DNA from 3 places in the Streptomyces sp. NPDC101225 genome. Region 3 is predicted to be linked to each of the others. Evidence: riboswitches for the same ligand, from Rfam matches in the RefSeq annotation. Region 3 holds a riboswitch; each other region holds the start of a gene.
What was found. A riboswitch is a leader RNA that binds a small molecule or an ion and turns the genes downstream of it on or off. The one in region 3 is predicted to bind cyclic di-AMP.

Region 1 (9,982 bases), on a different contig from region 3:
GACGTGGTTCCGGACCAGTACGCGCAGGTGCCCCCTCATCTCTTCCAGGCTCGCAACGCCGATGCGATAGCCGAAGAGGGCGTTGGCGTAAAGCGCGTTCGCGAAGAGGTACTGCCGCCGTTGTGCAGGCGACTCCGTCTCGACGGTGCCCATCACGGCCGCCAGTTGAGGATCGTCCATGGCCTTGTCGAGCAGCCGGAGTTGCAGGCGTTGGTAATCGGCGAGCCGTGCCCGATGCGCTTCCATCTGCTCAGAGGGGCTCGTCCGTGAGAGTGGGGCTTCGTACCAGCGTTGGTAGACGGCGAGGACGGTGAGGGCTCCAGCGGCGAAGGCGGCTCCCGCTGCTGCGGCGATACCCAGTCCCCGCGGACCCATGTTCTGTGTGGCCATGTCAACCCCCGAATCAGGCGGCCGTCCGCCGGTCGTCGGGGTGCGGGTCGACTGTGGGGGACCGGCGAGCGGTGGGCGGCGCTTGCCGTCTCCCAGGATGCCGAGCGGCTCTGATCGGCAGGGAGGCGGAGAGGCGGCGCACGGAGGGAAGCGAGGGTCGCACACTCCGGCGCCTTGCCCAACGTCTGCCCCGTAAGCGCTGCTAACAATCGTTCACTCAGGAGTGATTGTTCCGGCTCGTATCCTGGTCCGGCATTCATCTGTCGGACGCGCGCCGCAGCCGCGATCCGGCGCACAAGGAAGCGTGGAAGAGGTCGCACGTTGAGTCAGCCGAGTCGCACCAGTCGGCAGATCCCGGTCGTCGTACTCGCCGGATTCCTGGGTTCCGGCAAGACCACTCTCCTCAACCACCTCCTGCACCGCAGCGGTGGCAGTCGTATCGGCGCCGTCGTCAACGACTTCGGGGCCATCGAGATCGACGCCATGGCCGTCGCCGGCGCGCTCGGGGACTCCACCGTCTCCCTCGGCAACGGATGCCTGTGCTGCGCCGTCGACGCCAGTGAGCTCGACGACTACCTCGAGCGGCTCGTCCGCCCCTCCGCCGGCATCGACGTCATCGTCATCGAGGCCAGCGGACTCGCCGAACCGCAGGAACTCGTGCGCATGGTGCTCGCCAGCGAGCTCCGGGGGATCGTCTACGGCGGGCTCGTCGAGGTCGTCGACGCCGCCGAGTTCGACGACACCCGCGCCCGGCATCCCGAGGTGGACCGGCATCTCGCCCTCGCCGATCTCGTCGTCGTCAACAAGCTCGACCGCGCGCCGGACGCCGAGCGCGTCCTCGGGCTCGTCCGGTCCCTCGTCGACCGTGCCGCCGTCGTCCCGGCCTTCTACGGCCGTATCGACCCCGAGTTCCTCTTCGACTGCCGGCCCGGCGAGGAGCGCATCGGGCAGCTGTCCTTCGACGACCTGCACGTACGGGACGGCGGGGAATCCCACGAGCACGCGCAGCACCTGCACGCCGCCTACGACACCGTCTCCTTCACCTCCGAAGTGCCCATGGAGCCGCGCCGGTTGATGGAGTTCCTCGACAGCCGGCCGGAGGGGCTCTACCGGATCAAGGGGTACGTCGACTTCGGGGCGTACGACGTCCGCAACCGTTACGCCGTGCACGCCGTGGGGCCCTTCCTGCGGTTCCATCCCGAGCCCTGGCCGGGCAACGCCAACGGCTTCGGCGGCGCCGACCGCGCCCGCCTCACCCAGCTCGTCCTCATCGGCTCCGGCATCGACGCGCACGCCCTCGCCAAGGGGCTCGACGCGTGCAAGAGCGACGCCCCGCACACCGCCGAAGAGGCCGGTATGTGGGGCGTCCTGCGCTTCGTACAAGATCCGGACGCCCGGGAACAGGAACCCGGCCTCCCGGACGATCCGCACCGCGCGGAGCCTCCGCTCTAGACCGGCCCCGCCACCACCGACACCGTCCTCGCCAGCGACACCCCGGAGCCGTCGCGCCGCGGGTCGATGTCCGGGAGGTCGGCCGGTGCGCCGTTCTTCTGGGCCGCCTTGGCCGGGACGGCGCCCGCCCAGGCCAGGGAGAGGCAGTCCTCGCCCTTGAGGAAGCGCTGGCAGCGGACGCCGCCGGTGGCGCGGCCCTTGCGCGGGTACTGGTCGAACGGGGTCAGCTTGGCCGTCGTCTGGACCGAGTCGTCGAGCGTGCCGCGCGAGCCCGCGACCGTGAAGACCACCGCGTCCGCCGCCGGGTCCACCGCCGTGAAGGAGATGACCTTGGCGCCGTCCGTCAGCTTGATGCCCGCCATGCCGCCCGCGGGACGGCCCTGGGGACGGACCTGCGAGGCCTGATAGCGCAGCAGCTGGGCGTCGTCGGTGATGAAGACCAGGTCCTCCTCGCCCGTGCGCAGCTCGATCGCGCCGACGATCCGGTCGCCCTCCTTGAGCGTGATGACCTCCAACTCCTCCTTGTTGGTGGGGTAGTCGGGGACCACGCGCTTGACCACGCCCTGCTCCGTGCCGAGGGCGAGACCGGGGGAGGACTCGTCGAGCGTGATCAGGCAGACCACCGTCTCGGCGCCGTCCAGCGGGACGAACTCCGTGAGCGGCGCTCCGCCCGAGAGGTTCGGCGCCGACGCCGTCTCTGGGAGCTGCGGCAGGTCGACGACGTTGATCCGCAGCAGGCGGCCGAGCGAGGTCACGGCGCCGATCTCGCCGCGCGCGGTCGCCGGGACCGCCGAGACGATCACGTCGTGCTTGACGCGCTTGCCGGCCTTGTCCTCGGGGAAGGGCTCGCCGTTCGCCGTACGGGCCAGCAGGCCGGTGGAGGAGAGCAGCACCCGGCAGGGGTCGTCCGCGACCTGGAGCGGCACCACGGCCGCCGGGGCGCCGGAGGACTCCAGCAGGATGGTGCGCCGGTCGGTGCCGAACTTCTTCGCCACCTGGGCCAGTTCCGCGGAGACCAGCTTGCGCAGCTCCGCGTCCGAATCGAGGATCCGGGTCAGCTCCGCGATCTCCGTGTTGAGCCGGTCCTTCTCGGACTCCAGCTCGATACGGTCGTACCTGGTGAGGCGGCGCAGCGGCGTGTCGAGGATGTACTGGGTCTGCACGTCCGACAGGGAGAAGCGCTCCATCAGGCGCTCCTTGGCCTGCGCGCTGTTCTCGCTGGAGCGGATCAGGCGGATGACCTCGTCGATGTCGACGAGCGCCGTCAGCAGGCCCTCCACCAGGTGCAGGCGGTCGCGCCGCTTGCTGCGGCGGAACTCGCTGCGGCGGCGCACGACCTCGAAGCGGTGGTCGAGGTAGACCTCCAGGAGCTCCTTGAGGCCCAGCGTGAGCGGCTGACCGTCCACCAGCGCGACGTTGTTGATGCCGAAGGACTCCTCCATCGGCGTCAGCTTGTACAGCTGCTCCAGGACGGCCTCCGGCACGAAGCCGTTCTTGATCTCGATGACCAGGCGCAGGCCGTGCTCGCGGTCGGTGAGGTCCTTGACGTCGGCGATGCCCTGGATCTTCTTCGAACCGACCAGGTCCTTGATCTTGGCGATCACCTTCTCCGGGCCGACCGTGAAGGGCAGCTCGGTGACGACCAGGCCCTTGCGCCGGGCGGTGACGGTCTCGACGTCGACGGTGGCGCGGATCTTGAAGGTGCCGCGACCGGTCTCGTACGCGTCCCGGATGCCGGCGAGGCCGACGATGCGGCCGCCGGTGGGCAGGTCGGGGCCCGGGACGTGCTTCATCAGCGTGTCCAGGTCCGCGTTGGGGTGGCGGATCAGATGGCGGGCGGCGGAGACGACCTCGGAGAGATTGTGCGGCGGCATGTTCGTCGCCATGCCGACCGCGATGCCCGACGCGCCGTTGACCAGCAGGTTCGGGAAGGCCGCGGGCAGGGCGACGGGCTCCCGCTCCTGGCCGTCGTAGTTGGGCGCGAAGTCGACCGTGTCCTCGTCGATCGACTCGGTCATCAGGCTCGTCGCGGCGGCCTGGCGGCACTCCGTGTACCGCATGGCGGCCGGCGGGTCGTCGTTGCCCAGCGAACCGAAGTTGCCGTGGCCGTCGACGAGCGGCACGCGCATGGAGAAGGGCTGGGCCATGCGCACGAGGGCGTCGTAGATCGACGCGTCCCCGTGCGGGTGCAGCTTGCCCATGACCTCGCCGACGACGCGGGCGCACTTCACATAACCGCGGTCGGGGCGCAGCCCCATCTCGTTCATCTGGTACACGATGCGGCGGTGCACCGGCTTGAGGCCGTCGCGGGCGTCGGGCAGGGCTCGCGAGTAGATGACCGAGTACGCGTACTCGAGGAAGGAGCCCTGCATTTCGTCGACGACGTCGATGTCGAGGATCTTCTCCTCGTACGCGTCGTCGGGCGGCGGGGTCTTCGTGCTGCGGCGGGCCATCGCTGCCGGCTCCTCTTTTCTGGTCGCTCGCCTACGGGTCGCGCCCCTTCGGCTCACTCTTGCCTGAAGCGTGAACGGGATCTGACGCGGACCATTGTGGACCGCGGCACTGACAACGCGGGCCAGGACCCGGTGCGGGCGGCCCGGCCCGGCGCTCGGGGATCACCCTCGCCGCGGCTGCCCGCAGGTTACGCGATCCGCTGTGGGCGTACGTCGTCCGGGAACTTCGCCCACGTTCCGCACGCTTGCATACAGTGGCAGGAACGGCAGGAAAACCGCGGTTCGAACCACCGCCTCGGCGATCGAAGGGACGTACATGACCATGGGTCACACGGCCACAGACCAGGCAGGCTCCGGGGGCCTGACAGCGACGGAGCACCGCCTGGCCAACGGCCTGCGCGTGGTGCTCTCCGAGGACCACCTGACCCCGGTCGCGGCGGTGTGCCTCTGGTACGACGTCGGTTCCCGGCACGAAGTCAAGGGGCGTACCGGCCTGGCTCACCTTTTCGAGCACCTGATGTTCCAGGGCTCGGGACAGGTCAAGGGCAACGGCCACTTCGAGCTGGTGCAGGGCGCGGGCGGTTCGCTCAACGGCACCACCAGCTTCGAGCGCACCAACTACTTCGAGACCATGCCCGCCCACCAGCTGGAGCTCGCCCTCTGGCTGGAGGCCGACCGTATGGGCTCCCTGCTCGCCGCCCTGGACGAGGAGTCCATGGAGAACCAGCGGGACGTCGTCAAGAACGAACGCCGGCAGCGCTACGACAACGTGCCCTACGGCACCGCGTTCGAGAAGCTCACCGCGCTCACCTACCCCGAGGGCCACCCCTACCACCACACCCCCATCGGTTCGATGGCCGACCTGGACGCGGCGACGCTCGAGGACGCGCGCGCGTTCTTCCGCACGTACTACGCGCCGGGCAACGCGGTCCTGTCGATCGTCGGCGACATCGACCCGGGGCAGACGCTCGCCTGGGTCGAGAAGTACTTCGGGTCCATCGCCGCGCACGACGGCAAGCCCGCGCCCCGGGACGGCTCGCTGCCCGACGTCATCGGCGAGCAGCTGCGCGAGATCGTCGAGGAGGAGGTTCCGGCACGCGCCCTGATGGCCGCCTACCGGCTGCCGCACGACGGCACGCGCGCGTGCGACGCGGCGGACCTCGCGCTCACCGTCCTCGGCGGCGGCGAGTCCTCCCGTCTCTACAACCGGCTGGTACGGCGCGACCGTACGGCCGTCGCGGCCGGCTTCGGCCTGCTGCGCCTCGCGGGAGCCCCCTCACTGGGCTGGCTGGACGTGAAGACCTCCGGTGACGTCGAGGTGCCGGTCATCGAGACCGCCATCGACGAGGAGCTCGCCCGGTTCGCCGAGGAGGGCCCGACGGCCGAGGAGATGGAGCGCGCCCAGGCGCAGCTGGAGCGCGAGTGGCTGGACCGGCTCGGCACGGTCGCGGGCCGCGCGGACGAACTGTGCCGGTACGCCGTCCTGTTCGGCGACCCGCAGCTCGCGCTCACCGCCGTGCGGCGCGTCCTGGAGGTGACGGCCGAGGAGGTCCAGGAGGTCGCCAAGGCCCGCCTGCGCCCCGACAACCGCGCGGTGCTCGTCTACGAGCCCGTCTCGGCGGAGGCCGCCGAGGACGCGAATCCCCCGGAAGACCCTGAGGCCGAGGCCACGGTCGAAGCCGGCGACGACAACGAGGAGGCGGCCAAGTGACCGAGCTCGCCACGATGGATTTCCACCCGCAGCCCCAGGCGGGCGAGGCCAGGCCCTGGGCGTTCCCGGCACCGGAGCGCGGCGCGCTCGGCAACGGCATGACCGTCCTGCGCTGCCACCGCCCCGGCCAGCAGGTCGTCGCCGTGGAGGTCTCCCTGGACGCGCCCCTGGAGGCCGAGCCGGCCGCCGTCGAGGGCGTCGCCACGATCATGGCGCGGGCCTTCTCGGAGGGCACCGACAAGCACTCCGCCGAGGAGTTCGCCGCCGAGCTGGAGCGCTGCGGCGCCACCCTCGACGCGCACGCCGACCACCCGGGCGTGCGCCTGAGCCTGGAGGTCCCGGCCTCCCGTCTGGCCAAGGCGCTCGGCCTGATGTCCGACGCCCTCAGGGCGCCCGCGTTCGCCGACAGCGAGGTGGAGCGGCTGGTCCGCAACCGCCTGGACGAGATCCCGCACGAGCTGGCCAACCCCTCCCGCCGGGCGGCCAAGGAGCTCTCCAAGCAGCTGTTCCCGGCGGCCTCGCGCATGTCGCGCCCGCGCCAGGGCACCGAGGAGACGGTCGAGAAGATCGACGCCGCGGCCGTACGCGCCTTCTACGACCGTCACGTCCGGCCCGCCACCGCCACCGCGGTGGTCGTCGGCGACCTCACCGGCATCGACCTGGACGCGCTGCTCGGCGACACCCTGGGCGCCTGGACGGGCTCCTCGGCCGAGCCGCGCCCGGTGCCGCCGGTGACCGCCGACGACACCGGGCGCGTGGTCATCGTGGACCGCCCCGGCGCCGTCCAGACGCAGCTGCTCATCGGCCGCGTCGGCGCCGACCGGCACGACCGCGTCTGGCCCGCGCAGGTGCTCGGCACGTACTGCCTGGGCGGCACCCTCACCTCCCGTCTGGACCGCGTCCTGCGCGAGGAGAAGGGCTACACCTACGGTGTGCGCGCCTTCGGCCAGGTCCTCAGGTCCGCCCCGGACGGCACGGGTGCGGCGATGCTCGCCATCAGCGGCTCCGTCGACACGCCCAACACCGGCCCGGCACTGCAGGATCTGTGGACGGTGCTGCGCACGCTGGCCGAGGGCGGCCTGACGGACGCCGAGCGCGACGTCGCCGTGCAGAACCTCGTCGGGGTGGCGCCGCTGAAGTACGAGACCGCGGCGGCCGTGGCGAGCACGCTGGCCGACCAGGTCGAGCAGCACCTGCCCGACGACTACCAGGCGACGCTCTATCAGCAGCTCGCCGCCACCGGCACCGTGGAGGCCACCGCGGCCGCCGTGAGCGCCTTCCCGGTGGACCGCCTGGTCACGGTCCTCGTCGGTGACGCGAGCCAGATCAAGGAGCCGGTCGCGGCTCTGGGCATCGGCGAAGTCACCGTGGTGTCCGCCGAGTAGCGAGTACGGGGCACGCACGCGTGAGGGCCCTGGTGACGGATGTGTCACCAGGGCCCTCGTATGTCCGAATTGGGGGAGAGTTGCCCGTCTGCCCTGTGGGATGCGCTACAAAAGCCGGGATCCGTTTGGGGATTGAAGACGGCTCTGCCTAGCGTCTTCCGGGCTGTTCGTCAGGCAGTGCGCCGCGCCCGCGGCACCGGACAGCCATCGCCGAGTCCCCGTACGGCGCGAGCCAGGGGAGCCGGGGACCCACCCTTCCGTCGCCGCCGTCGCGGCCGGCGGGATCCGAGTCCTTGGGGTGAATCGGACGCCCGCGCACCGGCGAGGGGGTCCGTAGGAGACCTTCCTGCTCCGAACCCGTCAGCTAACCCGGTAGGCGAGAGGGAAGGAAAGGACCAGCCAGTTCATGGCGTTCAACTGCGCCACCGGGAAGCACCGTCGTCCCAGCATGATCAAGCGCGGCACCGTCAGGGCCGCCGGGGTCGCGGCCCTCGCCACGACCGGCGTCGTCGGCACTCTCGCCGCCCCCTCGTTCGCCGCCGGGAACTCCGTCGACCACTCCTTCGAGCAGACCGGGCTCAACCCCGTCATCACCATCGGCAACGCGATCGCCGACCAGATCGACGCCCAGGCCGAGGCCCAGAAGCACGCCGCCGAGGAGGCCGCCCGCAAGAAGGCCGCCGAGGAGGCCGCGCGCCTGAAGGCCGCCGCGAAGGCCAAGGCGGAGCGTGCGGCCGAGGAACGCGCGGCCCGTGCGGCCGAGCGCAGGCGCCTGAACCGCTTCGTCGCCCCGGTGTCGCACTCGTACGTGTCGACGGGCTACAAGACCGGTGGCTCCCTGTGGTCCTCCGGCAGCCACACGGGCATCGACTTCCACGCGGCGAGCGGCACGGTCGTGCACGCCGTCGGCGCCGGCACCGTCGTCCGGACCGGCTGGGGCGGCGCCTACGGCAACGAGATCGTCATCAGGATGCACGACGGCACGTACACCCAGTACGGCCACCTGTCGTCCATCGGTGTCTCGGCCGGCCAGACGGTCACCCCGGGGCAGCACATAGGCCTGTCCGGCTCGACCGGCAACACCACCGGGCCGCACCTGCACTTCGAGGCCCGCACGACGCCCGAGTACGGCTCGGACATCGACCCCGTCGCCTACCTGCGCTCGCACGGCGTCGGCGTCTGACGAACCTCCGCGCGACCTCCCCCGGCCCCGGCCTCCCGGCCGGGGCCTTTCGGTTTCGCCGGCCCCGGTGTCCAAAAAATATCCATGGATTCCGGCCCGCCGTCGGAAATTCCGGCCCCGTGCAATAGAGTCACCGGAACACACGTCAATCATTGGCGTTTCACGGGGATTAAGTCGGAGGTCGGTCATGCGTATTCCGGCGCACTCGGTGTGCACAGCGATCCGGGACGACATCGTCGCGGGTGTCTACGAGCGCGGCAGCCGGCTCACCGAGGAACTCCTCGCCCGCCGCTACGGTGTCTCGCGCGTCCCCGTGCGCGAGGCGCTGCGCACCCTGGAGGCGGAGGGCTTCGTGGTGACCCGGCGGCACGCGGGCGCCTGCGTGGCGGAACCGAACGAGCAGGAGGCCGCCGACCTGCTGGAGATGCGTGTGCTCCTGGAGCCGCTCGCCGCCTCCCGGGCCGCCCAGCGGCGCACCGAGGCCCACCTCAAGGTCCTGCGCGGCCTGGTCCGGCTGGGGCAGGAGCGGGCCAGGCGGGGCACCAGTGAGGATCTGCGCTCCCTGGAGGGCTGGTTCCACGAGACTCTCGCCCAGGCGTCCGGCAGTCCGGCCCTGACCTCGATGCTGACCCAGCTGCGGCACAAGATCGCCTGGATGTACACCGAGGAGGCGCCCGCCAGCCCCGTGGAGTCCTGGGCGGAGCACGGCGCGATCGTCGACGCCGTGGCCCGCGGCGACGGCGAGCGCGCGCGGGCGATCACGACCCTGCACACCGAGCGCTCCAGTGCGGCGCACCGGCTGCGGTTCGCTCCCGGCGGCGATCGCGCCGACCCTGTGAGGACCTCGCAACATGCCGTAAACGTGACGGGCCCGCGCCATTAACATGCGCGCCGTATACAAAGGGGGTGGAATTGGCCGGGGGGTTATTTCTGCTGCCCTGGCTGAGAATTCCACCGGCGTTGATCGGAATTTCTGTCGGGCCGCCGGGGGGAAATGTGAAGGGCTCGTCCGATAATTCGGACGAGCCCTTCCGCGGTGCCGGGATCAGACGGTCTCGGGGAGTTCCTCGAGCCCCTCGGAGACCAGCTTCGCCAGCCGGTCGAGCGCCGCGTCGGCACCCTCGGCGTCGGAGGCGAGGACGATCTCCTCGCCCCCCTGGGCGCCGAGGCCCAGGACGGCCAGCATGGAGGCCGCGTTGACGGGGTTGCCGTCGGCCTTGGCGATCGTCACCGGGATACCTGCGGCCGTGGCGGCCCGGACGAAGATGGAAGCGGGGCGGGCGTGGAGGCCCTCGGCCCAGCCGACGTTGACGCGGCGCTCAGCCATGTGATGCTGCCCTTCGGTGTTCAGGGTTGTCTAGACCAGTTTCCCACAACGTGAAGCATGTGCGGAGCGGTCCTCCGCTCC
Region 2 (9,982 bases), on a different contig from region 3:
GCGGCCACGAAGATGGTCTCGGAACAGTCGGAACTGGGATTCATCTCGCTGATCTCGGGGATCAGCAGCCTCCCGGAAGTGCTGAACTTCGACCCGATCGGACTGGAGAACCTGCTCGACGTCGGAGAAAAGGTCGGCATCAGTCAGAGCGGTACGCGGCCCGAGCCGGAACTTTCTTAACTTTGGACGTCCGGGGCTGCGGCGCGGAGGTACCGGCGGCGGAGCCCGCAACCGGGGAAAGTTACCCGTTTCTTGCGCCCCTTGGAACGCCCGAACCGAGGTGGCAGCGTAGTCCTCAGCCGGTTTCCCCCCGACTGGCAGGGCACCGCACGGGATGCGGTGAAATAGTGCGGCCGCGCGGAAGACTCGTTTTTCTTCGTACGGTGCGGCCGCACTGCCTGCCGGGCCGGAAAAGGGAACACCGCCGCCACATCATTCCGCACAGGAGGGGACACGATCATGACGCAGGACCTCATTTCCGGATACGCCGCGTACGCGGAGGCCGACGAGCTGGTGACCGCCACGGGAGAGGCTCCCGCCACGCCCGTCACCATCGCCATCTCCGGCGCGTTCTCCACCTCGCTGGCCGCCAGCGCCGCCACCGTCGGCGCGCACTGCTGACCTCTGGCCTTCAGGACACGGCGCCGGTACCGCCGGCGCCGCCATCACGGCAATCACTGCAATCACAGGGAGAAGACATGACCGACGAGCTGATCGAGGGCTACGCCTCCTACGCGTCCGCCGAGGAAATCCAGGCCGCCGGCCAGGCGCCGGCCACCCCCGTCACGGTCGTGCTGTCGATCGCCGGCAGTGCCACGGCCGGTGCCAGCGTCGGTGTCAGCATCGGCGAGAGCATCAAGCACTCCTGCTGACAGCGGCTCGCTCGGCACGGTGAGCCGGAATGCGGCGGTTATGTGAAAACTTTACGTGGCCGCCGCATCCCGTTCTCCTCGTGCCGTTGCGGCGGGATGCTAGAATCGGCTGTCACGGCCTTATGAAAGGGGGACAGCCGGTGAGTTCGAAAGAGGGCGGGAAAGATATGGGAAACAACCTGTCGATGCTGCTCGCGTACGGCATGGTCGGCCTGTCGTTGCTGACGGGACTTGTCGTCCTGCTGTGGATGACCATGCGCAGCAACTAGGCTCGGCACAGTGGTGCAGATTCTCCAGATGGCTGGTCCCCGCGAAGGGGACCAGCCATCAGGTGTTTTCAGGCCGTCAGCACGCCGTCAGGTCATCGCGGATTCCATGGCCTGGTCGCCATGTCGCGCCGCGTGGCTTCCTTGATGGCCCGGAGCTGCAGGAAGGCGTCTCCGAGTGCCGCTTTGAGGTTGTGTATCTCCTTGCGAAGCTGTCTTTCCCTGTCGCTCACCTGGGTGTCGCCGTCGTGGGCCGCCGGTTCGAGTGCCTCTTTGCCGGCACTGATGAATTTCCGTTTCCAGTTCCCTATCGACTGCTCTGACACACCTGCGATTTTCGCCGCATCGGAGATGGTCAGTTCTCCTTTGAGATGCATGAGGACGATGTCTATTTTTCTGGTCGCGGGCAGCGCAGGTGGTCGTGACAAGACTTCCCCCGTTCTTCGGTCAACGCGGGACACGTGAGGCTCACGCACCCCAGTCACACACATGAAAACATGTTCGATGGTGGGCTTAAAACCGCCTATCTGGAACATGAAGGTAAAGATTGCGCCATTGTTCGGCGATGTCGCCGTAAATTGTTTGGGGTGCAGAATTAGCCGGCCCGGACGGGGCCGAGAAGGCGCGCGCCGGTCCGGCGCCACGGGAGGAGGCCGATCGTTCCGGCTCGTTCGCCGACGGCCGTCGCCGCGGCGGCGCAGGAGGTGGGCCCGGACGCGGAGGCGTCTCACCGGGAGGGACGGGTCCTGCCTGGCCGGCCGCGGACGCGGGCCCCCGCGTGCGGACCGTCGGAGCCACGGCCGTCGCCGGCCGTGTCAGCATGCCTGTCCTTGTGCACATGCCGGAACTTCTCCCGGGGGTTGTGCAGTGGTGGGAATAGGGTGACCTATTTACCTGGCCAAAGGGAATCTAAGCAGCCTGCGTGTGCGGGGTGCAGCCGACTTGAGGAACATCAGAGGTTGACCGGCCGACGATTTTCTTCACATCGGACGCATCCTGAATTGCCCGGCTTCGAGCGAGGTATGCATATACCTGAGTCTTCGGGTGGCGTTTATACCCCGGGCGTCGGTCGTCGCCGCCCCGCACCAATTCCGGTCAGCCCGCGCTGCGTTCCGTCAGCCGGGCGAGCGGCAGCGTGTGCTGGGTCTGGAGGACCTTGGCGCGCAGATAGCGGACGTTGTGGGCCGTGGTGAAGACCCCGGTGGGGACGCGGTCGCGGACGTCGATGCCGAGGTCGCGCAGCTGGCCTGCCTTGTCGGGGTTGTTGGAGAGCAGGTCGAGGGCGTCGATGCCCAGGGCCCGCAGCATCTGCGCGGCCGCCGTGTAGTCGCGGTCGTCCTCGGGCAGCCCGAGGGCCGCGTTCGCGGCGTAGGTGTCGAGGCCCTGGTCCTGGAGGGCGTAGGCGTCGAGCTTGTTGTAGAGGCCGATCCCGCGGCCCTCCTGGCGCAGGTACAGCAGCACCCCGCCGCGGTCCGCTATCCGCTCGACCGCCTCGCGCAGCTGGGGGCCGCAGTCGCAGCGCGCCGAGCCGAACACGTCGCCCGTCAGGCACTCGGAATGCAGCCGGACCAGGGGTGTCGTGCCGGGGGCCGGGTCGCCGAGCACGAGGGCCACGTGCTCCTGGCCGTCGGTCAGACCGTGGAAGGTGACCAGTTCGGCGTCGGTGCTGTAGCCGTCCTGGAAGCGCAGCGGTACCCGGACACGGGCGCGCGGGGTGGCGGCGGGGAAGTCGGGCATGCGGGGTCTCCCGGGTCCGGTCGGCATCTGCTTCAGATTTGAAGCAGATCTACGCCGCAGGACACTACCCCTGCTTTAAATTTGAAGCAACCGTCCTGCGGCGCGGCTCACGAGCAGGGGCCGGAGGAGCGCCGCCGCCACGGGACGTCCTCCGCGGCGGGGCGCTCCGCGTCGCTCTCCAGCGCCTGCGCGATCCCCGAGAAGATGTCCTCCAGCTGCTCGACCTGCTGGGGGGTCAGCCGGTCGAAGAGCAGGGAGCGTACGGTCTCCACATGTCCCGGCGCCGTCCGCTCCAGCACGGCCATCCCCTCGTCCGTCAGCGTGGCGAAGCTGCTGCGTTTGTCCCACTGGCAGTCCTCGCGGCGGATCAGGCCGTCCTTCTCCAGCCGGGTCACGGCGTACGTCAGCCGGCTGCGGGTGATCTTCGACTTCTCGGCGAGGTCGGTCATGCGCAGGCTGCGCCCCGGTGCCTCGGAGAGGTTGGCCAGGATGGAGTAGTACAGGTGCGGCATGCCGGCGTCCTGCTGGAGCTGCCGGTCGATCGCGTCCTCCAGGAGGTGCGTCGCGGCGATGTACGCGCGCCAGGCGCGCTGCTCCTTGGAGGTGAGCCAGCGAGTCGTCATGGCCCCAGTGTAGGTTTGTTTCAAACTTGAACCAAGCGGTCCGTCCGAGAGTGAGCGCGTCCGATGCCGTACCCCCACGTCCTGCTGTCCGCCGCCGTCTCGCTCGACGGCTACCTCGACGACACCGGCCCCGAACGCCTGCTGCTCTCCAGCCCCGCCGACTTCGACCGCGTGGACGAGGTGCGGGCCTCGGCCGACGCGATCCTCGTCGGCGCCGGCACCCTCCGCGCCGACAACCCCCGGCTGCTGGTCAACGCGCCGCGGCGGCGGGCCGCGCGGGTCGCGGCGGGGCGGCCGGAGTATCCCCTCAAGGTCACCGTCAGCGGCTCCGGCGAACTGGACCCGGACGCGAGGTTCTGGCACACCGGCGGCGACAGGCTCCTGTACACGACCGACAAGGGCGCCGAGCGGGCCCGCGCGCTCGGCCTCGCCGCCGACGTCGTCTCGCTCGGCCCCGACCTCGACTGGCGCACGCTCCTCGCGCATCTGCACGACGAGCGCGGCGTGCGCCGCCTGATGGTGGAGGGCGGCGGCACGGTCCACACCCAGCTGCTCCAGCAGGGTCTCGCCGACGAACTCCAGCTCGTCCTCGCCCCGCTCCTCGTGGGCGACCCGCACGCGCCCCGCCTCTTCGGCCCCGGCGCCTACCAGGGCGGCCGCCTGCGCCTGACGGAGACCCGGCGGATCGAGGACGTCGTGCTCATGCGCTACGAGCCCACCGCCCCCGGGGCCGGCCCGCTGCCCACCGCCGCCGACCACCGCTGGCTGGCCCTCGCCTGTGAGCTGGCGGCCCTGTGCCCGCCCTCCCGCACGGCCTTCAGCGTGGGGGCGGTGATCGTCGCCGCCGACGGCACCGAGCTCGCCCGCGGCCACTCGCGCGAGGGCGGCGACCCCGTCGCGCACGCCGAGGAGGCGGCCCTGGCCAAGCTCGGCCCGGCCGATCCGAGGCTGGCGTCGGCCACGGTCTACAGCAGCCTGGAGCCCTGCACCCGCCGCGCCTCCCGGCCGAGGCCGTGCGCCCGGCTGATCCTCGACGCGGGTGTACGGCGGGTGGTCACGGCCTGGCGCGAGCCCGACACCTTCGTCGCCGGCGCGGACGGCAGCGGCCTGCTGGCGGCCCAGGGCGTCGAGGTGGTCGTACTGGAGGAACACGAGGAGCAGGCCAAGGCGCCCAACCGTCATCTGCCGGGCTTCTGAGCCGTGGCGCCGGCAGTCCCGCGGATGGCGTATGCTGGTCACACACCGACGCGGGGTGGAGCAGCTCGGTAGCTCGCTGGGCTCATAACCCAGAGGTCGCAGGTTCAAATCCTGTCCCCGCTACTCAAGGCCCAGGGCCGGAATCCGGAAACGGATTCCGGCCCTGGGTGTTTTCCGCCCGGAAGGCCCGTCACCGGCTGTTGTCACCCGCGGTGACCGGGCGACCGCTTTCCGCATCACGACTGACACACCGTCAGAACGGGTGGGGTTTCCGGGGCGCGGTCAACTCGCCCGTTTTTCGCCTCTCTTGGCCCCTACGTCCAGGCCAAGAAGCATTAATGATCAAGCAGAACAGCTTGGAATCGGCACCCCGGGTCTATTAACGTTCGATAACGCAGCGCGGTCGTCCCAGCCGTCACAAGAGGCGGCTCCGTGCGCACGTGCCGAATCCCGCAAGGGAACCGGGGAACCACCACCCAGGGGTGAATCGCGTGGACACCGTCGTGGAGCCACGACTGGTATACGCGCGTAGGAGACCTTCCTGCTCCGAACCCGTCAGCTAACCCGGTAGGCGAGAAGGAAGGAAAGGAGCGCGCCCACGTGGCGTCCAACCCGCCTGCCCCGGCAGCACCGTTCGTGCCGAGCACCGAGCCCTTCGGCTTCCCCGGTCCCCGTTCCGACGAGGGTCCGTGGGAGGAGTGGAACCCCACCGAGGAGTCCCTCCGCCCGGTCCGCGGCCGGCACCGCGTCGCCAAGCAGCGCGGCGGCGGACTCGCCCGCAGCTCCACGGTCCTCGGCGTCGGCGTCATAGCCGCCGTCGGCGCGGGCGGCATGGCCAGCGCCAACACCGGCAAGCCCCCGGTGTCCATCTCCATGCCCGATCTGGGCTCCGTGGGCCACATGTTCGGTGGCTCGGCCGAGACGCCCAAGGGCTCGGCCACCGCGCTCAGCACCGTCGGAGTCAGCACCGAGGACACCGAGCAGGGCGCCCAGGACGCCGGTCAGGCACTGCGCGACCGCATCATGGCGCAGGCCGAGAGCCAGCAGGTCCAGGTCGAGAGCAAGGCCCAGTCCGTCACCGAGGCGGCCCTCGCCAAGCAGGTCGACGACGCCGCCGCGAAGGCGGAGAAGGAGGCGGCCGCCAAGGCCGCCGCCGCCAAGGAGAAGGCCGAGGCGGAGGCCAAGAAGGCGGCCGAGGCCGCGCGCCTGGCCGAACTGGCCAAGCAGTACACGCTCCCGGTCGTGTCCTACACGATCACCGGCACCTTCGGGCAGGCCGGCTCCATGTGGTCCTCCGGCTACCACACGGGCCTGGACTTCGCCGCCCCCACGGGCACGCCCATCAAGGCCGTCCACAGCGGCACCGTCACCGAGGCCGGCTGGGCCGGGTCCTACGGCTACCGCACGATCGTGACCCTGGACGACGGCACGGAGCTGTGGTTCTGCCACCAGTCGTCGATCAGTGTGAGCGTGGGCCAGAAGGTCAGCACCGGCGAGGTCATCGGCCGCGTCGGCGCCACCGGCAACGTGACCGGGCCGCACCTGCACCTCGAGGTCCACCCGAACGGCCAGGCCGAGGCCATCGACCCGATGACGTGGCTGCGCGGCAAGGGCCTCACCCCCTGATCCAGGCCGGGACCCCGGTGGTCCCGGCGTCTCCCCCGACGCCAGGACCACGGCGCGGGTGCGCGCGTCCGCCGTGCCCCCGCCGCCGGTTTACGTGATCTTTGCGGCGCCGGTGGAATGGGCTGCCCCGGCGCGGTCGTTGACGTGGAGCATGACTTCCCCTTCTCCGCGCAGGCTCGGCTCCTCCGGCCTCGACGTCTTCCCGCTCTGCCTCGGCGGCAACGTCTTCGGCTGGACCGCCGACGAGGCCGAGTCCTTCGCCGTCCTCGACGCCTACGCGGCCGCGGGCGGCAACTTCCTCGACACCGCCGACTCCTATTCGGCGTGGGCCGACGGCAACCGGGGCGGCGAGTCCGAGACGATCATCGGCAGGTGGGTCAGGGCGCGCGGCAACCGTGACGACATGGTCATCGCGACCAAGGTCAGCCAGCACCCCGAGTTCCCGGGCCTGACGGCCGCCACCGTCAAGGCCGCCGCGGACGCCTCCCTGCGCCGCCTGGGCACCGGTCACATCGACCTCTACTACACGCACTTCGACAAGCCCGAGGTGCCGGTCGAGGAGATCGTCGGCGCCCTCGACGACCTGGTGCGGGCCGGCAAGGTGCGGCACATCGCCGCCTCCAACATCTCACCCGGCCGGCTGCGCGCGTCCCTCGACTTCTCCGACCGCGAGGGCCTGGCCAAGTACGTGGCGCTGCAGCCCCACTACAACCTCGTCTCGCGCGACACCTACGAGGGCGAACTCCAGGAGGTGGCCGCGCGCCACGGCCTCGCGGCCGTGCCGTACTACGCCCTGGCGGCCGGCTTCCTCACCGGCAAGTACCGGCCCGGCAGCACCGTCGACAGCGCGCGGGCGGGCCGGGTGGCGCAGTACCTGGACGGCGAGCGGGGCCGGCGGGTGCTGACCGCGCTCGACGAGATCGCCCAGGCCCACGACGCCGCGGTGCCCACGGTCGCCCTGGCCTGGCTCGCCGCCCGGCCGACGGTCGTCGCGCCGATCGCGTCCGCCCGCACGGTGGAGCAGCTGCCGGCCCTGCTGGCGGTGGGGGAGCTGACCCTCACGGACGCCGAACTCGCGCGGCTGACACAGGCGTCGGCCTGATCACACGGCCGGGCATGCCCTGGTCCCCTGAGTCAGGAGACTAGGACTGGTACGGGTTGTACGCGGGATTCGGGATCGCCGGATACCCGTACACCCCGTACACCGGCCAGGGCGGCGCGACCACGGGCACCACGGGTGCCGTCGCGCGCGCCGCGTGGTCCAGCGCCGGGCGGGCCACCTCGCGGCGGCGCCACAGCTCGTACAGCAGCTCCCGCTCCCTGACGACGAAGTCCGCGCCGGCACGGCCGCGGCGTCCCCGGTGCCGCAGGAAGGCCAGGGAGGTCGCGTACGCCTCGTACTGGGTGACCTGCTGCGCGGCCGGCCGGCCGCCGTAGTGGGCGGCGTAGTCGCGGGCCAGCCGGCGGGCCCGCATCGAGCCGAGCGCGTAGGGCTCGGCGGGGGAGAGCCAGCCGGCGACGGCGTAGGCGGGCAGTTCCTCGCGCACGGTGCGCAGTTCGCGCTGGCGTGTCCAGATCACCAGCCAGGTCAGCAGGCCGAACGCCGGGACCATGAAGGCGGCGTAGACGGCGAAGAACCCGTACTCGCCGAAGGCCGACGAGCCGTTCCAGATCGCGTGCATGCCCATCGCGAGCAGCAGGCCGGAGAGCGGGACGAGGATCCGCCGCAGCTGCCGGTGCTCCGGGGAGACCGCGGCGAGGCCGAAGCCGATGCCGGTCAGCACGGTGAAGAGGGGGTGCGCGAACGGCGACATGATGATGCGCACGAAGAAGGTCGCGGCTGTGACGGAGGCGATGCCGCGCTCGCCGGTGAGCTGGTCGGTGCCGAAGGCGGTGCCCAGATAGAGGATGTTCTCGGTGAACGCGAAGCCGGTGGCGGTGACACCGGCTATGACGACGCCGTCCACGACCCCGGTGAAGTCCCGTCTGCGGAACAGGAAGACCAGCAGGACGGCCGCCGCCTTCGCCGACTCCTCGACGATGGGCGCTATCACGGTCGCGCCGAGGGTGTCGGCGCTGGACGGATCGGCCGTCGCCGTCGCTATCCACTTCGTGGCGAAGCTGTTGGCGACGATGGCTATCAGCGCCGCCGCGCAGGCCCCCCAGGCGAAGGCGAACACCAGGTTGCGCCAGGGGCCGGGGGCGACGCGGTCGAGCCAGCGGAAGGCGGCCACGAGCAGGGGCACGGGCAGCACGGCCAGTCCCAGCCCCACCAGGAACCCTTCGGTGCCGGTCTGCTTGCGCACCAGGGCCAGGATGACGAGCCCGGAGAGTGCGAGAAGAGCACTGAGTGCGCCGTACCGCACCCTCCCCCAAGCCCTCGACTGCGCTCGGCCCCGGGGGGACCCCCACCGCCGCCACCAGGGCACATGCTTGAGCGCACCACCGGCCGAGGCGCCGGCCGGGCCGCCGGGCTGCGGCGGATGCGTCGGGTACGGGGGACTGCTGGCCACGGCATTGACCCTAACGAGGCAGGGCGCCGCCCGCGACGGTACGTCGGATGGCCCGCGCGGCCGAAGGGGTTCAGGCGCCGGTGGAGGGCTGGTTGCGGTGCTGTACGCGACGGAAGAGCAGGTCGTTCACGACATGACCCTTCTCCAGACCCTGGCCCTCGAAACGGGTCAGCGGCCGGAAGTCGGGACGCGGCGCGAAACCGCCGTCCGCCTGTGTGTTCTCGAACGCCGGGTGCGCGCCCAGCACCTCGAGCATCTTTTCGGCGTACGGCTCCCAGTCGGTCGCGCAGTGCACGATGCCGCCGGGTCTGACGCGGGCCGCCACGAGGTCGAGGAATTCCGGCTGGATCAGCCGCCGCTTGTGGTGCCGCTTCTTGGGCCAGGGGTCGGGGAAGTACACGCGCAGCCCGTCCAGCGAGTCCGGGCGCAGCATCTCGCGCAGCAGGATGATGGCGTCCCCGTTGCCCACCCGGATGTTGGACAGTCCCTTCTGCTCGGCGAGGTTGAGCAGATTGCCCTGGCCCGGAGTGTGCACGTCCACGGCGAGGATGTTCGTGGCCGGGTCCGCGGCGGCCATCCGCGCGGTCGCCTCGCCCATCCCGAAACCGATCTCCAGCACGACGCGGCCGGTGTTGCCGAACAGCCCGGCGAGATCGATCGTCTCCCGCCCGTCGATGTCCAGCCCCCACCGGGCCCACAGCCGCTGCAGCGCGTCCGCCTGCCCGGCCGTCACCCGGCTGCGCCGCGGCTGGAAACTCCGGATCCGCCGCTCGAAGTGCGACCCCGCGGGATCGGCCTTCGGCCCGTCGGGAAACCGCGGCTCTCCCTTGGCCCTGGTGTGCCTGACGGAGACACCGGGTGCGTGGGCGGAGAACTCGCCCGGCTCGCCGTGGGCGGGGTCGGCGGGTCGGGGGACGTCGGAGGCATTGAGCGAGTCAGACACAGTGGGGTCGATTTTACGGGGGTGGCGGGGGTGGGCGGCGGCGACGGTGCTGTGGCGCGGGGCACGCCTCACACCGCCTCCAGCTTCACCAGCGCCCTCCTCGCCACCTCCCGCCCGATCGGCAGCGAAGCGGTCGCCGCGGGCGAGGGGGCGTTCAGCACGTGGACCGTCCGGGGGCCCTCCTTGATCAGGAAGTCGTCCACCA
Region 3 (9,982 bases):
AACGTCAGCGTGCGCGTGGGCGAGCGGGTCGCCGTCAGCGCGACCGGGGCGGTGCTCGCCCGGCTCACCCCGGACCAGGTCACCGTGGTCAACCTCGACGGCACGCTCGTGGACGGAAGCCTGGAGCCCACCTCCGAACTGGACCTCCACCTCGGCGTCTACCGGCGCTACGGCACCTGCGCGGTCGTCCACACCCACGCCCCGATGGCCACCGCGCTCTCCTGCGTCCTGGACGAACTGCCCTGCATCCACTACCAGTTGCTCGCCCTGGGCGGTACCGTCCGGGTCGCACCGTACGCCACCTTCGGCACCCCCGAACTGGCCGAGTCCGTGCTCGCCGCGCTGGAGGGACGCGCCGCGGCGCTGATGGCGAACCACGGAGCGGTCACCCACGCCCCGACCCTGGACCAGGCCGTCGAGCACGCCCTGCTCCTGGAGTGGGCCTGCGGCGTCCACCAGCGCGCCGCCGCCTTCGGCCCGCCCCGGGTCCTCGACGAGACCCGGCAACGCGCGGTCGTCGAGGCCGCGATCGCCCGCCACTACGGCACCACCCACCCCGTACCACCCGCGCAGGAGGGAACCCGATGAAGGCGCAGAAGGTCGTCACGATGGGCGTGCACGTACTGGACGTGCTGGTACGGCCGGTGGAGGAGATACCCGAGGGCCAGGGCGCCACCCTCGTGGACGACATCAGGATGACCGCCGCCGGAACGGCCGCCGGCACCGCGCTCACCCTCGCCAAACTCGGCGCCTCGGTGCGCACCGCGGGCGCGATCGGCACCGATCCGACCGGCGACCTGCTCCTCCAGCTCCTCGACCGGGCGGGCGTGGACACCGAGTTGGTCGTCCGCCGCGTCGGCACCTCCACCTCGGCGACCGTCCTGCCCGTCCGCCCCAACGGCGACCGCCCCACCCTCCACCTGCTGGGCGCCAACGTCACCTACGGCCTCGACGACGTGCCCTGGGACGCCGTCGCCGAGTCCACGCATCTCCACCTCGGCGGCCCCGAACTCATCGGCGCCGACGTCGCCGCGCGCATCCTGGCGCACGCCAAGGAGCACGACGTGGTCACCTCCGTCGACCTGCTCGCCCCCGGCGCACTCGGCACCTACGACCAGATCGAGCCGCTGCTGCCGTACGTCGACTTCCTGCTGCCCAACGACGACCAGGTCCACGGCTTCAGCGAGGAGGAGGACCTCGTCACCGGCGCCAGGAAGTTCCTGGCCGCGGGGGCCGGCCTCGTCGCCGTCACCCGGGGCGGCGACGGCGCGCTCCTGGTCACGGCGGACGGCACCGAGACCGTTCCCGCCTTCGACGTGGAGGTCGTCGACACCACCGGCTGCGGCGACGCCTTCTCGGCCGGCTTCCTGCGCGGTCTCAGCCTCGGCCGCACCCCGCGCGAGGCCGCGGTCCTGGGCTGCGCGGCGGCGGCGCTGGTGGCGCAGGGCCTCGGCAGCGACCACGGTGACTTCGACCTGCCCGAGGCCGACGAGTTCGCGATGACCCACAAGACGCGCACCTGACCGGGGCACGACCGTGGTCCGCCGCGCCGCCGCGCGCGGATTCCGCGGTCGAGCGGTGGCCGAGTGGTGACGGTCACGGGGGGAGCGTACGGTCGGACAGTGGACGTGACCGTTCACTGAGAGTTCACGCACCATGAGCAGCAGCCCCCGGCCCAGCCCCGCAGCACAGGCCGCCTCCCGTGAACCGGGCGGCGGCGGAAACGGCGTGGCGCTGCTGGTCATCGCCTCGTGCCAGCTGATGGTGGTCCTCGACATCACCATCGTGAACATCGCCCTGCCGCACATCCAGAGCGCCCTGGACTTCTCGACCACGAGCCTGTCCTGGGTGGTCAACGCCTACACCCTCACCTTCGGCGGCCTGCTGCTCCTCGGCGGACGCACCGGCGACATCCTGGGCCGGCGGCGGATGTTCGTCTTCGGCGTACTGCTCTTCGCCCTGGCCTCCCTGCTGGGCGGCTTCGCGCAGAGCTCCGGCCAACTCCTGGCCGCGCGGGCCCTGCAGGGGGTGGGCGGCGCCATCGCCTCCCCGACGTCACTCGCCCTGATCAGCACGACCTTCCGCGAAGGCCCGGAACGCAACCGGGCGTTCGGCGTCTTCGCCGCGGTCTCCTCCGGCGGCGGCGCCATCGGGCTGCTCGCCGGCGGAATGATCGTCGAGTGGCTGAACTGGCGCTGGGTGCTCTTCGTCAACGTGCCCATCGGCGTGCTGATCGCCCTGGCCGCGCCCCGCTTCATCAAGGAGTCCGAACGCCACGAGGGCCACTTCGACATCGCCGGCGCGCTGACCTCCACCGTGGGCATGGTGCTGCTGGTCTACGGGTTCATCAGAGCCGCGCAGGAGGGCTGGCGGGACGGCCTCACGCTCACCTCGTTCGCCGCGGCGGCCGTCGTGCTGGCCGGGTTCGTCCTGATCGAGCGGCGCTCCCGGCAGCCCATCACCCCGCTGCACATGTTCGCCGACCGCAACCGCGCGGGCACGTACGGGATCATGCTGAGCCTCGCCGCTGCGATCTTCGGCATGTTCTTCTTCCTCACACTCTTCGTGCAGGACGTGCTCGGCTTCAGCCCCCTGGCGGCGGGGCTGGCCTTCCTGCCGGTCAGCGCGGTGATCGCGGTCGGCGCCGCGCTCGCCTCGAAGTTCCTGCCCAGGTTCGGTCCCAAGCCCTTCATGGTGGTCGGCGCCGTCCTCGCCGCGGGGGGCCTGGCCTGGCTCACCCTGACCGACGTCGACTCCACCTACGCCGGCAGCATCCTCGGGCCGATCCTCGTCTTCGGCCTCGGCATGGGCATGCAGTTCGTCTCGCTCACGCTCATGGCGCTCTCCAACGTCTCCGTCCAGGAGACCGGCGCCGCCTCCGGACTCCTCAACGCCACGCAGCAGGTGGGTGGTTCGCTGGGCCTGTCCATCCTGGTCACCATGTTCGGCACGGCCAGCACGAACGAGGCGCACCAGCAGATCCCCCGCTTCCTGGCCCAGGCGACCCCGGCCGAGCGTCTCCGCTTCCGCCGCACCGGCCGGCTCCCCTCGCCCTACTCCGACCACGTCCTGACGGCCGGCGTCTCGGCCGCCTTCGTCACGGCCGCGATCTTCGCCGTGATCGCCGCCCTGATCGCGGTGGTGGCGATCCAGGTCCGGCCGTCGGACCTGGAGCGGCTGCAGGGCGGGACGGGGCCAGGGACCGGACAGGGCTGAGCCCCGCACTCTCCCGGCTCCCGTGCACGGCTCCCGTGCGGGCGGCCCGGGGCCCGGTGTCAGCGCGCGAACTTCTCCTTGGCCGCCGGAGTGACGGGGGTGAAGAAGTTGACGAGATGGCCGTCGGGGTCGCGGAACAGGAGCGACCGGTTGCCCCAGGGCATCGTGGTCGGCTCGGCGACGAAGTCCGTGACGAAACCGGTCAGGTCCCGGTGGACGCGGTCCACGTCGTCGACGAGGAACTCGGTGATCACGCTGTGGTTGTCCGCCGGGCGGGCGGAGTCCGGGGCGAACAGCGGGACGGTGCGGGTGCCGGCGATCGCCAGGGTGGCGGTCGCGGTCCTGAGCTCGGCGAAGTCCTCGGTGGCCCAGGCCGCCCGGGCACCCGTGGCGCGCTCGTAGAAGGCGACGAGGCGTGCCACGTCGCCGGTGATGATGCGGATCGAGACGAAGTCCATGGGAATCTCCTCGGCTGGGCCGGCCCGCGCCGGCCTGTACGGAAGGCGTGCACGTCGCAGGCTAGGGAAGATAGAGGACAGAATCGGTCCGGTATCGGGATTAGGCTGCGCGTATGCCCCGACCCACCGGCCGTGTACTGACACTCCTGGAACTGCTGCAGTCCGGCGGCACCCGGACGGTGGCCGAACTCGCCGACCGGCTCGGCGTCGAAGGGCGCACCGTGCGGCGGTACGTGAACCATCTGCTCGATCTGGACGTGCCGGTGGAATCGGTGCGCGGCCGCTACGGCGGATACCGGCTCGCCCCGGGTTACCGCCTGCCTCCGCTCATGCTCGGCGACGACGAGGCGCTCGCCGTGCTGCTCGGCCTGATCGCCGGCCGCCGGGCAGGCCTCACGACGGCGCAGCGCACGGCGAGCGAGACGGCATCGGCGAAGATCCGCCGGGTGCTGCCGCAGCACATCGCCCGCCGCCTGGACACGCTGACGGAGGCTCTCGCCTTCACGGATCAGCCCGGTGAGGCCGACACCCCGGACGCCGAGATCCTGCTCGCCGTCGCCGACGCGGTGCGCCACCGCCGGCCGGTCTCGATCCGCTACACCGACCGCGACGGGCGGCGCAGCGAACGCACCCTGCACGCCTACGGGGTCGTCGCCCACGGGGGTCGCTGGTACGTCACGGGCCTCGACGCGGGGATCGGCGAGGAGAGAACCCTCCGGCTCGATCGCATCGCCGACGCGCGGGCCCTGCCCGGCTCGTTCGAAACGCCCACCGGTCCCGATCCGGCACAGCGGGTGCTGACGGCCCTCGCCACGGCCGAGTACCGGCACGAGGTGACCTTGCGTATCCACGCGACGGCCGACCGGATCCGCGCCCACCTTCCCGCCGGCGTCGCGCGCCTGGAGGAGTGCGCGCCCGAGCCGGGTGCGGACCGGGCGAGCGAGCGCTGGCTGCGCGCCGAGCTCCGGGTGGAGCGGCTCGACTGGCTGCCCGGGGTCCTCGCCGCGCTCGACCGGCCGTTCGTCGTCGAGCGCCCCGACGCACTGCGCGACCTCGTCCTCGCGCTCGCCGACCGCCTCGCCACCCGCGCCCGCCGAACCTGACGGCGTCAGCCGCCCGGGACCGTCTGTCCGCCCCAGTCCTCCGGAGCGATGTCCCTGAGCGTCTCGGAGAACGTCCACCGGTGACCGGTCGGGTCCTCGGCCGTGTACTGGCGCTCCCCGTACTCGAAGTCCGTCGGCTCCATGACGATCCGCGCGCCGTGTGCCCGGGCCCGCGCGCAGTGGGCGCGCACGTCGGCCACCCGTACCGTCACCGAGTGCGTGACCTCGCCGGGGCGCGGGGGCCTGCGCTCCCCGTGCGTGTCCCCGACGATCACGGCGCCGTCCCCGAAGGCGAGTTGGGCGCGGTGCCCCTCACCGATCCGCACCTGTTCGACGAACCCGAAGGCCGCGTCGAGCCATGCGACCGCCGCGCGCACGTCCGGATAGACCAGGACGGGAATCACGGTCGACGCGGGGATGGAGCGGTTCGGCTTCAGGTTCATGACCGACTCCCCGGAGTCGCGGGTCGGCGGGCGGGTCGCCCGCCGGTCGTGCCAGGCTAGTGCTGTGGCCGGTCGGTGCGCACCGCCACCGCTCATGGCGTGGGGATCAGCCCCAGGCGCTGGGCGCGCAGCACCGTGCTGATGCGATCCCTGGTGCCGAGTTTGCGGTAGATCTTCTCGACGTGCTTGTGGACCGTACGGTCCGAGATGCCGAGCCGGCGGCCGATCGCGGCGGCTGTCAGCGCGTCCGCGAGCAGGAGCAGCACGGTCAGTTCGCGGGGCGTGAGCGGACAGTCCTCGGCCCGTTCCCGCGCGGGCTCCGGGACGGCCGACCGCTGCCAGCGTTCCAGGAGCCGCCGCTGCTCCTCGACCGCCGCCAGCAGGGGCTGCACCTGCTCGGCCGCGCGGACCTGGTCGTCGGTGAAGTCCGCACCGGAGCGGTAGACCATGCACCCGGTGATCGGCGTCGTCGTCCGGAGCAGCGGAATCGCCAGCACATGGTCCGCGTCCAGGACCTCGCCGAGCAGGCGCGCGGTCGGGCTCGCCGGCCAGGCGGACCCCGCGGTCCGGCGCGCGGTGCGGGGGGAGCGGTCGGGCCCGGCCGCGTAGTGGCGCGCGAACGGATAGCCCGCGCGCAGCAGGCCCAGCTCGTCCCGCGCGAGCCCGTCGAACGCGGCGGCGACGGCGGGCGGAACGCCCACCGTGCCCTCGGTCTCGTTCCAGTCGTCGAGCTTGTAGACCAGGGTCTCGCCGCCGCACACGGTGGGCAGGGCACTCGCCAGCAGCGGCCACAGCCGCCCGGGATCACGTTCGTTGAGCGCCGCGACGGCCACCGACAGCATGCGCTCGTGTGCCGAACCCCGCGCCAGTCCCACGTGCCTCTCCACTCGTCCGCCGCCTACGCAGTTGTACCCATACCGGCACCACCGTGCGCTGCCCGAGACTGCAACGGGCAACCGCGACGATCTCGGATGCTCCCACCGTGCGGGCCGCCGGAGCGGGGGGCCGGCGGCCCGCAGCACGGCTACGCGGGGCGCACGGCGATCCGCAGGGCCGCCTCGCCGGCGTTGTGGATCGACTCCTCGCGGATGACCGAACCGGGGCCGGGCGCATGGACCATCATGCCGTTGCCGGTGTACAGCCCGACATGGCTGAAGCTGTCGTGGAAGAAGACCAGATCTCCCGGGCGGCTCTCGGCGAGCGGGATCACCGTGCCGGTGCTCGCCTGCTCGGACGTGCTGCGCGGCAGCACCACCCCGGCGGCCTTCCACGCGGCCTGGGTGAGGCCGGCGTTGTCGTACGACTCCGGTCCGACCGCACCCCACAGGCACGGCCTGCCGATCTGCGCGCGGGCGAAGGCGACGGCCCGGTCGGCCTGGGTGCCGACGGGCGTCTCGACGGCGGGGATGCCGGTGTCGAGGACACTGGGCCGCGGTGTCCGCCACTCCTCGGCGGCGGGCACCCCGGTGTCCAGCACGCTGGGCTGCCGCAGCCGTATCCGCCACTCCTCCTCGGCCGTGGCCGCGCCCATGTCGGGCACGGTCGGCTGCCGCGTCCACCACTCCTCGGCGGCGGGCACCCCCGTGTCCAGCACGCTGGGCTGCTGCAGTCGCCACGCCTCCTCGGCCGCACGGCGGGACTGCTCCGCCGGGTCCTGCCATGCGGTGAGGGCCTGGGGCTGGGCGGCGGCGAGCGGAGCCACGGACGTCTGCCGGGCCGTGTAGCGGTACAGCAGGTCGCTGGCCGTCGCGATCTTGCGCTGGTTCGCCTGCTTGGAGCGGCGCAGCACCGTCTGCCTCGGCTCCGGCGGGGCCGCGGGCGGGGCCGAGCTCTCCTGGCGCTGGGCCGGCACGGCGGGCAGCGCGGCCGCCGGACCGGCCGTCAGCTCCGCGGCGGCACGTCCGCGGGACTCCGCGGCGGGCAGTTCGAGCACGGGCCGGGCGGGCGCCTCCAGCTCCCGGGCGGCACCGGCGGCCCGCGGCACGGGCGGGCGCTCGGGCTCCCTCGGGCGGGCCGGCGCACCGGGCCGGGCGGGCATCCGGTCGGCCGGCAGGGTCGCCGGCACCGTCGGGCCCAGGGACGAACGCGCCCCCTGGAACCACTGCCGGGCGATGGTGTCCAGCTCGGGATCCGAGGTCCGCCCACCGCCCGCGGGGGCGCCGCGGCCCCGGGACGCCGACTGCGCCCGGGTGATGTTGTGCAGGCCGGTGTCGCTCTCGGCCCGGTCGTACAGGCTGCTCACCCGTTGCCGGACGTCCTCGCGACTGGGGCCCTCGTCCCCCGTGACCGGTGCGGCGTCGGCGGTCTGCGAGAACAGGGCCACCGAGGTCAGGGCAGCGGTGGCGAGAGCGGAATTGCGCATGCCGGGGCCGGGGCCTCCGGGGCGCGACGATCGTTCCGGCGCCATGGGAGCCGTACTCCTTCCATCTCCGCCTACCGAGTTAGCTGTCGGGTTCGGGCGGTAGATCCGGAAGGTATGCCCTACGGCCCCTGCCCTGGTGGGCGGTCGGGCCGATTCACCCCATCGTTCGGTTGGGTCCCCGGCTCCGGCTGCCGCGCGGGCGCACCGGATTCGGCGGAGGCCGCACGTCCCGGCGGGGCGCCGGAGGAACTCGTGCGGCCTGCCGCCAAACTAGCCAACTTGTGCGGCTCGTGTGAAGGTTGAGGGGCGGAATGTCCGATACGCTTTTGTGACCTTCGTCGTGACGCTCCGTCAGATACGTGGTTCGTGCACACGGCGGGTGCGGAAGGCGACATTCCGTCGCGGACGGCCGGGGTTCGGCACGCGGACGGCGAGGGTTCAGGACCGGCCGGACTCGCTTCGGGCCGCACGCTCGGCGTCGCGCTTCTTGATCCGCGCGCCCTCCTTGCGGACCTCCGCCTGGGTCGCGCGCTCCTTCTGCAGCCACTCGGGCAGCTCCTGCTTCAGCGCCTCGATCTGCTCGGTGGTGAGCGCCTCGGTGACACCGCCGCGCGCGAGGCCCGCGATGGAGACGCCCAGCTTCGCCGCGACCACCGGACGGGGGTGCGGACCGTTGGCCCGCAGCTCGCGCAGCCACGCGGGCGGATCGGCCTGCAGCCGGTCGAGCTCGGCCCGCGAGACGGCACCCTCCCGGAACTCGGCGGGGGTGGCCTCGAGGTACACGCCCAGCTTCTTCGCCGCGGTCGCGGGCTTCATCGTCTGGGGGCTCTGGTGCGACTTCATGGGGCCAAGGGTATCGAGCGGGGGCGACGGCCCCGACCGCGGCCGGTGATCCGGCACCGGGCGCGGCCGGTAGCCTTGCAGCGTGACAGGCTCGGATGAATCCCCCACGTTCCGGCTCGCGTACGTCCCGGGGGCGACGCCCGCGAAGTGGGTGCGGATCTGGAACGAGCGCCTGCCCGAGATCCCGCTGGCCCTCGTCGCCGTACCGGCCGCCGAGGCGTCCGGCGTGCTGCGCGCCGGTGACGCCGACGCCGGGCTCGTCCGGCTGCCGGTCGACCGTGCGTACTTCAGCGCCATCCCCCTCTACACCGAGACGACGGTCGTCGTGGTCCCCAAGGACCACCTGATCACGGCCGTGGACGAGGTGACCCTGGACGACCTCGCGGACGAGGTCCTCCTCAACCCGCTGGACGACGTCTTCGCATGGGACCGGCCGCCGGGCGAGGCGGCCTTCGAGCGTCCCGCCACCACGGAGGACGCGGTCGAGCTCGTCGCCGCCGGCATCGGCCTCCTGATCGTCCCCCAGTCGCTGGCCCGCCTGCACCACCGCAGGGACCTCGTCCACCGGCCGGTCGTGGACGCTCCCCGCTCCGACGTCGCCCTGGCCTGGCCGGAGGAGGCCACCACCGACATGGTCGAGGACTTCATCGGCATCGTCCGCGGCCGCACGGTCAACAGCTCCCGGGGACGCAAGGCGGCCGCGCCCGAGCCGGCCGGGAAGTCCGGTGCGAAGTCCGGCGCGAAGGCCGGTGACCGGCGCACTTCCACCGGCGCAAAAACGGCGGGACGCAACCCCGGGGGCAAATCCGGCGTCTCCAAGGGCGCCAAGCGCAGGAAGCCCCGCCGCCGGGCATAGCCCTCGGGTGGAGTGGCGTGGCCCTGTGTCGCACGGGTCACCTGCACCCTCTCAGGGGGAGTCTTGCTTCGCATGGGGGAGCGCTGCGAGGACAGCGCTGTGGACGCGCTGCGTACCGACGAGGTGCGCGTCGGCCGGCCGCTCGCCGGCGCACCGGTGGCCGCCCCGGCTGGCCGCCGCGTGCGCGCGCGGCTGCGGGCCGCGGGGTGGCGCTCGGCGTCCTTCGCGGGACGCACGCTGCGCGGCGAGTGGTACGGCATCGTGGTCGATCCGGTACGGCAGCTCGTGCGGCGTGGGCTGTCCGCGCTGACGCTGGCCTTCGTGGCCGCCTTCGGCGTGATCTTCTTCCACGCGCTGGCGCAGCATCCCGCGGGCGCGGTGGCGGTGCGCATCCTCGGCGGCGTCAACGCCGACCTGCCGCTGTGGCTGGCCCTGCTGCGCACGCCGGTGTCCTTGTACGTGCCGGCCCTCGACCTGCCCGTGTGGGCCGGCATCACGCAGCTGTTCCTCGCCTTCGCGCTGGCCGAGCTCGTCCTCGGCCGGACCAGGACGCTCGTCGTCTCGTACGCGACCACTCTGGCCGGCACCCTCATGGTGCGCGTGATGATCGCGCTCGGAGCCGGGTGGGGCGGGCTGGGGCTGCCGCCCGGGGCCGGGCGGGTGCTGGACACCGGGCCGTCCGCCGCGGTCGTGGGCCTGTT

Region 1: another riboswitch for cyclic di-AMP. It lies ahead of ACIRPX_RS23785 (M23 family metallopeptidase); the one in region 3 lies ahead of ACIRPX_RS28255 (C40 family peptidase).
Region 2: another riboswitch for cyclic di-AMP. It lies ahead of ACIRPX_RS40165 (M23 family metallopeptidase); the one in region 3 lies ahead of ACIRPX_RS28255 (C40 family peptidase).

Annotation. Positions count from the first base shown of each region.
Region 1 covers NZ_JBIWOE010000017.1:114,417-124,398, forward strand. The annotation lists gene ACIRPX_RS23760 (DUF6082 family protein) at 1-390, opposite strand, end outside; gene ACIRPX_RS23765 (CobW family GTP-binding protein) at 712-1,842, shown strand; gene ACIRPX_RS23770 (DNA topoisomerase (ATP-hydrolyzing) subunit A) at 1,839-4,295, opposite strand; gene ACIRPX_RS23775 (M16 family metallopeptidase) at 4,612-6,006, shown strand; gene ACIRPX_RS23780 (M16 family metallopeptidase) at 6,003-7,391, shown strand; cyclic di-AMP (ydaO/yuaA leader) riboswitch at 7,590-7,785, shown strand; gene ACIRPX_RS23785 (M23 family metallopeptidase) at 7,798-8,574, shown strand; gene ACIRPX_RS23790 (GntR family transcriptional regulator) at 8,762-9,457, shown strand; gene ACIRPX_RS23795 (HPr family phosphocarrier protein) at 9,620-9,901, opposite strand.
Region 2 covers NZ_JBIWOE010000050.1:17,994-27,975, reverse strand. The annotation lists gene ACIRPX_RS40205 (NAD(P)/FAD-dependent oxidoreductase) at 1-180, shown strand, start outside; gene ACIRPX_RS40200 (LxmA leader domain family RiPP) at 460-621, shown strand; gene ACIRPX_RS40195 (LxmA leader domain family RiPP) at 699-872, shown strand; gene ACIRPX_RS40190 (transposase) at 1,234-1,674, opposite strand; gene ribA (GTP cyclohydrolase II) at 2,234-2,875, opposite strand; gene ACIRPX_RS40180 (MarR family winged helix-turn-helix transcriptional regulator) at 2,983-3,498, opposite strand; gene ACIRPX_RS40175 (dihydrofolate reductase family protein) at 3,562-4,695, shown strand; tRNA gene ACIRPX_RS40170 (tRNA-Met) at 4,745-4,818, shown strand; cyclic di-AMP (ydaO/yuaA leader) riboswitch at 5,127-5,284, shown strand; gene ACIRPX_RS40165 (M23 family metallopeptidase) at 5,296-6,321, shown strand; gene ACIRPX_RS40160 (aldo/keto reductase) at 6,473-7,423, shown strand; gene ACIRPX_RS40155 (PrsW family intramembrane metalloprotease) at 7,464-8,834, opposite strand; gene trmB (tRNA (guanosine(46)-N7)-methyltransferase TrmB) at 8,905-9,777, opposite strand; gene lhgO (L-2-hydroxyglutarate oxidase) at 9,846-9,982, opposite strand, start outside.
Region 3 covers NZ_JBIWOE010000023.1:64,248-74,229, forward strand. The annotation lists gene ACIRPX_RS28220 (class II aldolase/adducin family protein) at 1-588, shown strand, start outside; gene ACIRPX_RS28225 (carbohydrate kinase family protein) at 585-1,523, shown strand; gene ACIRPX_RS28230 (MFS transporter) at 1,657-3,216, shown strand; gene ACIRPX_RS28235 (VOC family protein) at 3,276-3,674, opposite strand; gene ACIRPX_RS28240 (helix-turn-helix transcriptional regulator) at 3,788-4,777, shown strand; gene ACIRPX_RS28245 (VOC family protein) at 4,783-5,220, opposite strand; gene ACIRPX_RS28250 (LuxR C-terminal-related transcriptional regulator) at 5,313-6,062, opposite strand; gene ACIRPX_RS28255 (C40 family peptidase) at 6,245-7,582, opposite strand; cyclic di-AMP (ydaO/yuaA leader) riboswitch at 7,636-7,808, opposite strand; gene ACIRPX_RS28260 (DUF5997 family protein) at 8,021-8,425, opposite strand; gene ACIRPX_RS28265 (LysR family substrate-binding domain-containing protein) at 8,508-9,281, shown strand; gene ACIRPX_RS28270 (hypothetical protein) at 9,354-9,982, shown strand, end outside.